One region of the Methylobacterium sp. WL69 genome, then DNA from elsewhere that is predicted to be linked to it. Evidence: predicted binding sites of a transcription regulator. Region 1 holds the regulator's gene; the other holds the start of a gene.
The links. The regulator PhoB, encoded in region 1, activates phosphate uptake and scavenging genes when phosphate is short. The targets are predictions, from matches to a motif close to TGTCATNNANCTGTCAT.
Positions count from the first base shown of each region.

Region 2: a site for PhoB is predicted at 2,805-2,821, ahead of FV218_RS04755 (UDP-2,3-diacylglucosamine diphosphatase). Genes of this name have one in related genera too.

Region 1 is NZ_VRUZ01000084.1:2,862-7,605, reverse strand. It holds gene phoU (phosphate signaling complex protein PhoU) at 1-609, shown strand, start outside; gene phoB (phosphate regulon transcriptional regulator PhoB) at 747-1,451, shown strand; gene FV218_RS17905 (GcrA family cell cycle regulator) at 1,623-2,222, opposite strand; gene FV218_RS17900 (cell envelope integrity EipB family protein) at 2,617-3,447, shown strand; gene FV218_RS17895 (DNA polymerase IV) at 3,473-4,744, opposite strand, start outside.
Region 2 is NZ_VRUZ01000009.1:38,935-43,678, forward strand. It holds gene FV218_RS04740 (PA0069 family radical SAM protein) at 1-142, shown strand, start outside; gene FV218_RS04745 (ribonuclease HII) at 93-788, opposite strand; gene FV218_RS04750 (glycosyltransferase family 1 protein) at 847-1,935, opposite strand; gene FV218_RS04755 (UDP-2,3-diacylglucosamine diphosphatase) at 1,932-2,756, opposite strand; gene FV218_RS04760 (aminotransferase class V-fold PLP-dependent enzyme) at 3,473-4,681, shown strand.

The DNA.
Region 1 (4,744 bases):
CTGGCCCAGGCCGTCATCGCGGCGGATCACCGCCTCGACACCCTGCAGCGCGAGATCGAGGAGCGCTCGATCCTGCTCATCGCCCGGCGCCAGCCCATGGCCATCGACCTGCGCGAGACGGTCTCGGCCATCCGCGTCTCGAACGACCTCGAGCGCATCGGCGATCTGGCCAAGAACGTCGCCAAGCGCGTGGTCGCCATCGCCGAGCAGGTCCAGCCGCAGAAGATCGTCATCGGCGTCCAGCACATGAGCGACCTCGTGCAGGAGCAGCTCAAGGACGTCCTCGACGCCTATGCCAGCCGCGACACCAAGGCGGCTCTGGACGTCTGGGAGCGCGACGACGCCATCGACGCCCTCTACAATTCCCTGTTCCGCGAACTCCTGACCTACATGATGGAGGACCCGCGCAACATCTCGTTCTGCACCCACCTCCTGTTCGTCGCCAAGAACATCGAGCGCATCGGCGACCACACCACCAACATCGCCGAGACGATCCACTACCTCGTCACCGGCGAGAACAGCCTGGCCGAGAGCGACCGTCCCAAGAACGACGCCTCGAACTACGCCACGGTGGACGTGCCGCCCCTCGACGTGGCCACCGGCGTCTGAGGGACGGCGGGGACCGGGGCCCATCGCCGGGACCCTGGAGACGGGACAGTTCCGGGGGCGTTCGGACCCGGTCCGGACGTCCCCGGTTTCGCATGGGGGCGCATGGTGGGCGGGCGTATACTGAGCGGGCGTGGGTGATGAGTACGCGGATCCTGATCGTCGAGGACGAGGAGGCCCTGACCCTCCTGCTGCGCTACAACCTCGAGGCCGAGGGCTTCGTGGTCGACTCCGCGACGCGCGGCGACGAGGCGGACATCCGGATGCAGGAACAGGTCCCCGACCTCGTCCTCCTGGATTGGATGCTGCCCGGCCTGTCGGGGATCGAACTGTGCCGCCGCATCCGGGCGCGCAGGGAGACCGAGCGCCTGCCGGTGATCATGCTCACGGCCCGGGGCGAGGAGAGCGACCGCATCCGCGGCCTCGGCACGGGCGCCGACGACTACATCGTCAAGCCGTTCTCCGTGCCCGAGCTCCTCGCCCGCGTGCGGGCCCTCCTGCGGCGGGCCAAGCCCGCCCACGTGGCCAACCTGCTGGTGGCCGGCGACATCGAGCTCGACCGCCTCAGCCACCGCATCCGCCGGGAGGGCCGCGAGATCCATCTCGGGCCAACGGAGTTCAAGCTCCTCGAATTCCTGATGCAGAGCCCCGGCCGCGTGTTTTCGCGGGAACAGCTCCTCGACGGGGTCTGGGGGCACGACGTCTACATCGACGAGCGCACGGTGGACGTTCATGTCGGGCGCCTGCGCAAGGCCCTCAACCGGCCCCGCCAGAGCGACCCGATCCGCACGGTGCGGGGCTCGGGCTACTCGTTCGACGAGATGTTCGCCGGCGCCGAACCGTAACGCGTCCGCTTCAGCGGAAGCCGCCGGCCAAGCTTAGCGAAAGCCGCCGGCCCGGCTCAGCGGAAGCCGCCGGCTGGGCTCAGCGGAAGCCGCCGGCCGGGCTCAGCGGAAGCCGCCGGCCGGGCTCAGCGGAAGCCGCCGGCCGGGCTCAGCGGAAGCCGCCGGCCGGGCTCATCGGAAGCCGCCGACCCGGCGGTCGCGCCGGCGCTCGGCCGCCGGCTGATAGGCGATCTCGGCGTGGTGGGTGCAGTAGGGCAGGCCGGTGATGGCGCGGTCGCCGCAATAGTGGAACTCGGGCGTGGTCGGGTCGCCCAGGGGCCAGCGGCACATGGATTCGCGCAGGTCCATGATCGTCACGCGCCGGGAGGTCGCCAGGGCCACGGGCTCGACCCGCGCGACGGGCGCCGCCTCGGCACGGGCGGCGGGCGCCTCGGCCGCCACGGGCACCATGGCCACGGGCACCATGGCGATGACCGCTCCGGGTTCGGCCGTGCCGGTCTCGGCGCCCTGCGCCGCCCCGGTCGCTTCGGCCCCGGCCCCTTCCGCCGCCTGGGCTTCCCCCTCGCGGGCGGCCTTCTTGCGGGGGAGGACCGTGTCGGACGCCTTCGCGGCGCGGCCGGACAGGCCGAGGCGATGGACCTTGCCGATGACGGCGTTGCGGGTGACGCCGCCGAGCTGCGCGGCGATGCGGCTGGCGCTCAGGCCCTCCTGCCACAGGCGGCGCAGGAGATCGACGCGCTCGTCCGACCAGCTCGGGATCGTATCCGTCATCGCCCCCTCCCGACATCGTCCTCGCTCACCCTCGGCGTCGCGGGCACGGAGGCACAGCGGCGGGGCTCCGCGGCTGGCGACTTCGGGACCGGACGGGTGACGTTCGCCTCGGGCTCTCTTCGGCGACGGGCGAACCGTACAGGAGCGCGCGAGCCGGAGGCAAGAGCGGCTTCGACGGTGATCGGAAGAGCGGTCAAGTTTCCACCGGCCAAGTTTGAGCCGGCCGTGGGTCCGTCAACTGAATTTCCACCGACTGTGTTTCCCGCGGTCGCGTTTCGACCCCCGGCCTTTGGCCGGACGAGGCGTGCCGGCGGCCCCGCATTGCCGGTGGGGGAGGGGCGGCCTATCTGAGGGGCGACTGCCGCATCCCGATCCACCCCCATCAGGAGACCCCATGCGTCTGCCCCGCGCCACGGCCTGTCTCGTCCTGTTCGCCACCGGGGCGGGCGCCGCCGAGCCCGTGCACCTCGCCAGTCACCGGGCGGTCTACGACCTGTCCCTGGCCCAGAGCGGCGGCACCCGGGCGGTGGAGAGTGCGCGCGGGCGCATCGTCATCGATTTCTCGGGCGACGCCTGCAAGGGCTACACGATGCAGACCCGGCAGGTGACGGTGCTGGACAGCGGTGAGACCGGCAGCCGCACCTCGGACCTGCGCAACACCACCTTCGAGAGCGCCGACGGACGCAGCTACCGCTTCAAGGTCAGCACCCTCCTCAACGGCACGCCCGGCCAGTCCGTGGACGGCACCGCCGAAACGGCGGCCGACGCCCTCAAGGTCCGCCTCAAGGAGCCCAAGCGCGACGGCTTCCAGGCGAGCGGCGAGGTGCTGTTCCCCACCCTCCACATGCGCCGGCTCATCGAGACGGCGCGCGCCGGTCAGACCACGCTCTCCGTCAAGGTCTACGACGGCACCGACGACGGCCGGAAGGTCTACGACACCCTGGCGGTCATCGGACGCCCGGCCACGATTGCCTCCGCCAAGGCGGAATCCGACCGCGACAAGCCCCTGCGCGAGGGCGAGATGGCGGGCATGACCCACTGGCCGGTGACCCTGAGCTACTTCACCTCCGGCGCGGGCGAGCGCACGCCGATCTACGTGCTGACCTTCGACCTCTACGAGAACGGGGTCAGCGGAAACCTGCGCCTGGATTACGGGGAATTCGCCGTGGCAGGCAATCTCAGCCGCCTCGACAAGCTCCCGGCCGCGACGGACTGCAAATCCTGACGCCCGCTACAAGTCCTGACGCGCGCTACTCGCCGGCGCGCGGCGCGGGGGTGAAGGCGAGGCCGCGCTGGATCGTTCCGGCGCCGAACTTCTCACGCAGCCGGTCGAGGGCGGCCTCGCGCCGGACGGTGCGGGCCACACCTCCGGTGGCAAGGCCTCCGTCGGCAAGGCCTCCGGTGACGAGCCCGCCCGCCGTGAGGCTCCCGTCGATGAGGTCGCCCCGGTCGGCATGGACCGCGTCGCACAGGTCGCCCCCGCCGATGCCGAGGAGGCGGAACGGCGTGCCGTCGCAGGCCGCCCGCAGGAGGGGTTCGCTGTCGGCGAACAGGCGCGCGGCGAGCTGCGTCGGCGCCAGGCCGCCGCGCGTCCGGGTGCGCAGGCGGAACGCCGAGTCCTTGAGCTTCAGGGTGACGTTGGCGGCCGCGAGGTTCTGGCGCTTGAGCCGGCCCGACACCTTCTCGCACAGGCGCCACAGGATCGGCCGCAGGGCCTCGAAGGCGGCGATGTCCGCGCTGAAGGTGGTCTCGGCCGAAACGCTCTTGGTGTCGCGCTCGGGCCGGACGGGGCGCGGGTCGTCGCCCCGGGCGAGGGCCAGGAGCCGGCTCGCGTCGCGCCCCAGGGCCGCGTGCAGGGTCCGCGGGTCGGCCCTGGCGATGTCGGAGACGCGGCGGATGCCGCGCTCGGCCAGCCGCGCCCGCGCCGCCTGACCGATGCCGGGCAGGATCGAGACCGGGCGCCCGGCGAGGAATTCCACCGCCTCCGCCCGGCCGAGGATGGCGAACCCGCGCGGCTTGTCGAGGTCGGAGGCGATCTTGGCCAGGAACTTCGCATCCGACAGGCCGATGGAGACGGTGATGCCGATCTCCCGCTCCACCCGGGCGGCGAAGCGCGCCAGGGTGAGGGCCGGGCTCGCCCCGTGCAGGCGCTCGGTGCCCGACAGGTCGAGGAAGGCTTCGTCGATGGAGACGGGCTCCACCAGGGGCGTCAGGTCAAGCATCATCTGCCGGACCTCCCGCCCGACGCGGGCGTACTTCTCCATGTCCGGGCGCAGGACCACGGCGTCGGGGCAGGCCTTGAGGGCCTGGAACATCGGCATCGCCGAGTGGACGCCCGAGATCCGCGCGAGGTAGCAGGCGGTGGCCACCACGCCGCGGGTGCCGCCGCCGATGATGAGGGGCCGGTCGCGCAGGGACGGGTCGTCGCGCTTCTCCACCGTGGCGTAGAAGGCGTCGCAATCGACATGGGCGATGGTGAGCCGGTCGCGCTCGGGATGCGACAGCAGGCGCGGCGAACCGCA
Region 2 (4,744 bases), on a different contig from region 1:
CATGGTCGGGGCCGGGCCCTACGCCGACCTCATCGTCCGCCGCATGCGCCTCGCCCGGCGTCGCCTCGGCTACCCCGAGGAGCGCTTGAAGCTCAGGACCGACCTGTTCGCCCGGCCGACGGCGCAGCTGTCGCTGTTCTGAGGGCGGACTCGGGCCCGTGGATGCGGGCCTCCGGCGCGTGGGCGCGGGTTTCGGGTGCGTAGGCGCGGGTGAAGCTGCAGCGGTGATGCGCCGAGCGTCCGAGGGTCGCCAAGCCGGCGAGGTGGGTCTTGGTGCCGTAGCCGACGTTGCTGTCCCAGCCATAGGCCGGGTGGCGCCGGGCGAGCGATCGCATCACCGCGTCCCGCACGGTCTTGGCGACGATGGAGGCGGCGGCGATCTGCGGCACGATGCGGTCGCCGCCGATGACGGGACGGCAGAGGGCGAGGCCGGGGATCGCGTCGCGGCCATCGACCAGCACCGGGGCATCGAGGCCGAGGCGGCGGACGGCGCGCGCCATGGCGTCGAGGGTGGCGCCGCGCACGTTGATCCGATCGACGAGGGCCCGCGACCCGGCCGCCAGGGCTACCCGGGCATGGGCGCGGATGAGGGGGGTCAGACGCTCGCGCTCCGCCCGCTTCAGGCGCTTCGAATCGTCGAGCGCCGCCAGGATCTCCCCCGGAATCGCCCGGGGGTCGAACCACACCGCCGCGACGACCACGGGTCCGCACAGCGCCCCGCGCCCGACCTCGTCGCACCCGATCACGGCCGGATAATTGTTCGCCTGAGCGGCATCGAACGGAAGCATACGGGGGACACGCGGCGTCGGGGCTGGGGGCGGACCCTGCCAGTCCGGCCCGGCCGAGTCACCACGCCGGGGCGCTGCGTCCCGTGTTCACACCGAGACGATCGCCGCGGGGGCCGGGGCGCGTGCGGGGGCCGGGCGTGCCATGGGCCTCGGCGATGTTGCCGTAGAATTGCCGCGCGCTCTCGGCCCAGGTGTAGCGCAGGGCCTGCGCCCGGCACCGGTCGCGCGGGACGTTCAGGGCCGCGAGGGCCGCCCTGCGGAGATCGTGGTCAAGCACCCCCGCATCCGTGCCGCCGATGACGTCGAGGGGACCGGTGACCGGATAGGCCGCCACGGGCACGCCGCAGGCGAGCGCCTCCAGGAGGACGATGCCGAACGTGTCGGTGAGACTCGGGAACACGAAGACATCGGCGGCGGCATAGACCGCCGCCAGGGCCGCCCCCGTGCGGGTGCCGAGGAAATGTGCGTCGGGGGCGAGGGAAGCGAGGCGCGCCCGGTCCGGCCCGTCGCCCACCACCACCTTTGAGCCGGGCAGGTCGAGGCTGAGGAAGGCGGCGATGTTCTTCTCGACGGCCAGGCGCCCGACGAACAGGAAGACCGGCCTGGGCAGGCCGGCGAGGGGATCGACGTCGCCGGATTTGGGTTGGAAAACGTCGGTATCGACGCCGCGCGTCCACCGCATGAGGTTGGTGAAGCCGCGCGCCGAAAGGTCCCGCTCCAAGGACGGCGTGCTGACCATGGTCCCGTTGGCCGCCCCGTGGAACCGGCGCAGCCAGGCGTAGCTCCAGGATTCCGGCACCGGCGCGCGGGCGGCGAGGTATTCGGGGAAGCGGGTGTGGTAGCTCGTGGTGAACGGCCGGCGATGGCTCAGGCAGTAGCGGCGGGTGGCGTAGCCGACGGTGCCCTCCGTGGCGATGTGGACGTGCGTGGGGCGTAGACCTTCCCAGCGCCGGGCCACCGCCCCGCGCGTCGCGCAGGACAGGCGGATCTCGGGGTAGCCCGGCAGGGGCACCGAGGCGAAGTCCTTGTGGGTAAGGAACACCGTGTCGATCCCGAGGCCCACGCCGGCGGCCGCCATGTGCTCCAGGGAGCGCACGACGCCGTTGACCTGCGGGTGCCAGGCATCCGTGGCGATGAGGAGCCTCACGCGACCGCCCGCGCGCCGTCGGGCCGCCGTCCGGCGAGGGCGTCGTCCCGGGCATCCCGGGCGCGCACGATGCTCGGATAATGCAGCACCTCCATGGTGCCGTCGTAGTGTTCGACGATGGCGGTACAGGATTCCACCCAGTCGCCGGTGTTGAGGTAGGTGAGACCGCCGATGGTCCGGTTGGCGGCGTGATGGATATGGCCGCAGATCACCCCGTCGGCCCCGACGCGCTTGGCTTCCGCCGCGAGCAATTCCTCGAACTTGCCGATGAAGTTGACGGCGTTCTTCACCCGCAGCTTGGCCCAGGCCGAGAGCGACCAGTAGGCGAGCCCGAGGCGCCGGCGCAGGGTGTTGAGGTGGGTGTTGACGAAGAGGGCCGCCGTGTAGGCGCCGTCGCCGAGATAGGCGAGCCAGCGGGCGTGGCGCACCACCATGTCGAACTGATCGCCGTGGATCACGAGGTAGCGCTTGCCGTCCGCCGCCACGTGGAGGCGCTGGTCGGCGACCTCGATGCCCCCGAAGGTCATGCCGATGTAGTCGCGCAGGAACTCGTCGTGATTGCCCGGCACGTAGATCAGGGTCGACCCCTTGCGCACCTTGCGCAGGAGTTTCTGGACCACGTCGTTGTGGCTCTGCGGCCAGTACCAGCCGGACTTGAGCTGCCAGCCATCGACGATGTCGCCGACGAGGTAGATTTCGTCGGCATCGTAATCGCGCAGAAATTCGAGCAGCAACGCCGCCTGGCAACCCTTGGTCCCGAGGTGCATGTCCGACAGGAACAGGGTTCGGACGCGGATGGTCTTCTCCGAATCTTCGCCCATGGTGGTCTCCGAACGCATCTGCATCGGACCGAGCCAAACCGGATTCCCGTATCACTTTGATGACGCCGGCCGGCCGCCGGGAAGCGTCGTCGCGCCGTGCGGCACCGCATCGCGAGCCTTGCGCGGCTATAAAATTATTTGACGTTTCGCGAAGTTTTTCGGGTTTTCCTTCCTGCGCGAAGGAAGGCATAGTCGCCTCCAAGGTGCCCCACCGGACCGCGCGGGAAATCGCGCGTCCGGAGCCCTGCGAGGTGAAGAAGGGCAGCGACATACGGGGCAGCATGGCGCCTGCACGGCCTGGGGCGGCGCGGTTCTTCGAGCGCGCCCCGGCCTGGAGAACGGCTTGAGATCGTCGGACCCGTCCACGGACGTCCGCGCGCTTCGATGCGTCCGCGCATCGCGGCGTGGGTCTCGAACGCCCTGCAGCCCATCGACAGCACGGCGCCTCGCTCCCGATGGGATCGGGGTTTCCGCCGTAGGGCGAGGCCGTCGAATTCCCTCGGGCAATATTGCCTGAGGGCAAGTGGAGCGGGCCGGGTATCCGGCCGATCCGCAAGCGCGTAGGAGCCTGCCCACCCGAGAGGGCGGCCCGACCGGGCCGACGTCTCGTCATCGATCCCACCCGGAAGGGCGGCCCCATGGGGCAGACCTTCCGCCACTGAACCATCGCGTCGCACGTGTCGCGCGCACTTACTTTGAGAACCGGAGACATCATCATGGCGGCAACGAAACGGCCGGGTCGCAACCACCTCTTCGTTCCTGGCCCGACGAACATCCCCGATCGCGTCCTGCGATCGATGGTGGTGCAGTCCGAGGACCATCGCTCGGTGGACTTCCCCGCCCTGACCAAGCCCCTGTTCGAGGACACCAAGGCGGTGTTCGGCTCGACCAAGGGCACGATCTTCCTGTTCCCGGCCTCCGGCACGGGCATCTGGGAATCGGCGCTCACCAACACCCTGGCCCGCGGCGACAAGGTGCTGACCTCGCGCTTCGGCCAGTTCAGCCTGCTCTGGGTCGACATGGCCGAGCGCCTCGGCCTCGACGTCATCGTGCAGGACGAGGAGTGGGGCACGGGCGCAGACCCGGAGAAGATCGGCGAGGCCCTGCGCGCCGACAAGAACCACGAGATCAAGGCCGTCATGGTCGTCCATAACGAGACCGCCACCGGCGTCACCTCGGATATCGGCGCCGTGCGCAAGGCCATCGACGCCGCCGGCCACCCGGCCCTGCTGTTCGTCGACGGCGTGTCGTCGGTGGGCTCGCTCCCCTACAAGATGGACGAGTGGGGCGTCGATTGCGCCATCGCCGGCTCCCAGAAGGGCCTGATGCTGCCCGCCGGCCTCGGCGTGATCTGCGTCAGCGAGAAGGCCCTCAAGGCCGCCGAGGCGTCCGCCGGCAAGAACGACCGTCTCGCCCACGTCTACTTCGACTGGGCCGACCACCAGAAGCAGAACCCGGCCGGCTACTTCCCCTACACCCCGTCGCTGCCGCTGCTCTACGGCCTGCGCGAGGCGCTCGCCTGCCTCAACGAGGAAGGCCTCGAGAACGTCTACCACCGCCACCACGTCCTCGGCGAGGCGACCCGCCAGGCCGTGGCGGCCTGGGGTCTCAAGACCTGCGCCAAGGAGCCCAAGTGGAACTCCGACACGGTCACCACCATCGTGGTGCCCGAGGGGATCGACGGCGCGGCGATCATCAAGCACGCCTACGTCCGCTACAACCTCGCCCTCGGCGCCGGCCTGAACAAGCTCGCCGGCAAGGTGTTCCGCATCGGCCACGTCGGCGACCTCAACGAGCTGTCGCTGCTGGGCGCCATCGCGGGTGCCGAGATGGCCATGCTCGACCACGGCGTGAAGGTCACGCCCGGCTCGGGTGTCGCCGCCGCGTCGAGCTACCTGCGCGAGAATCCCCTGGCCAAGGCCTGACCTGACGACCGCCGGGGCGATCCTTCGCCCCGGCGACCCCATCGACCACCGTGCTGCCGGCGG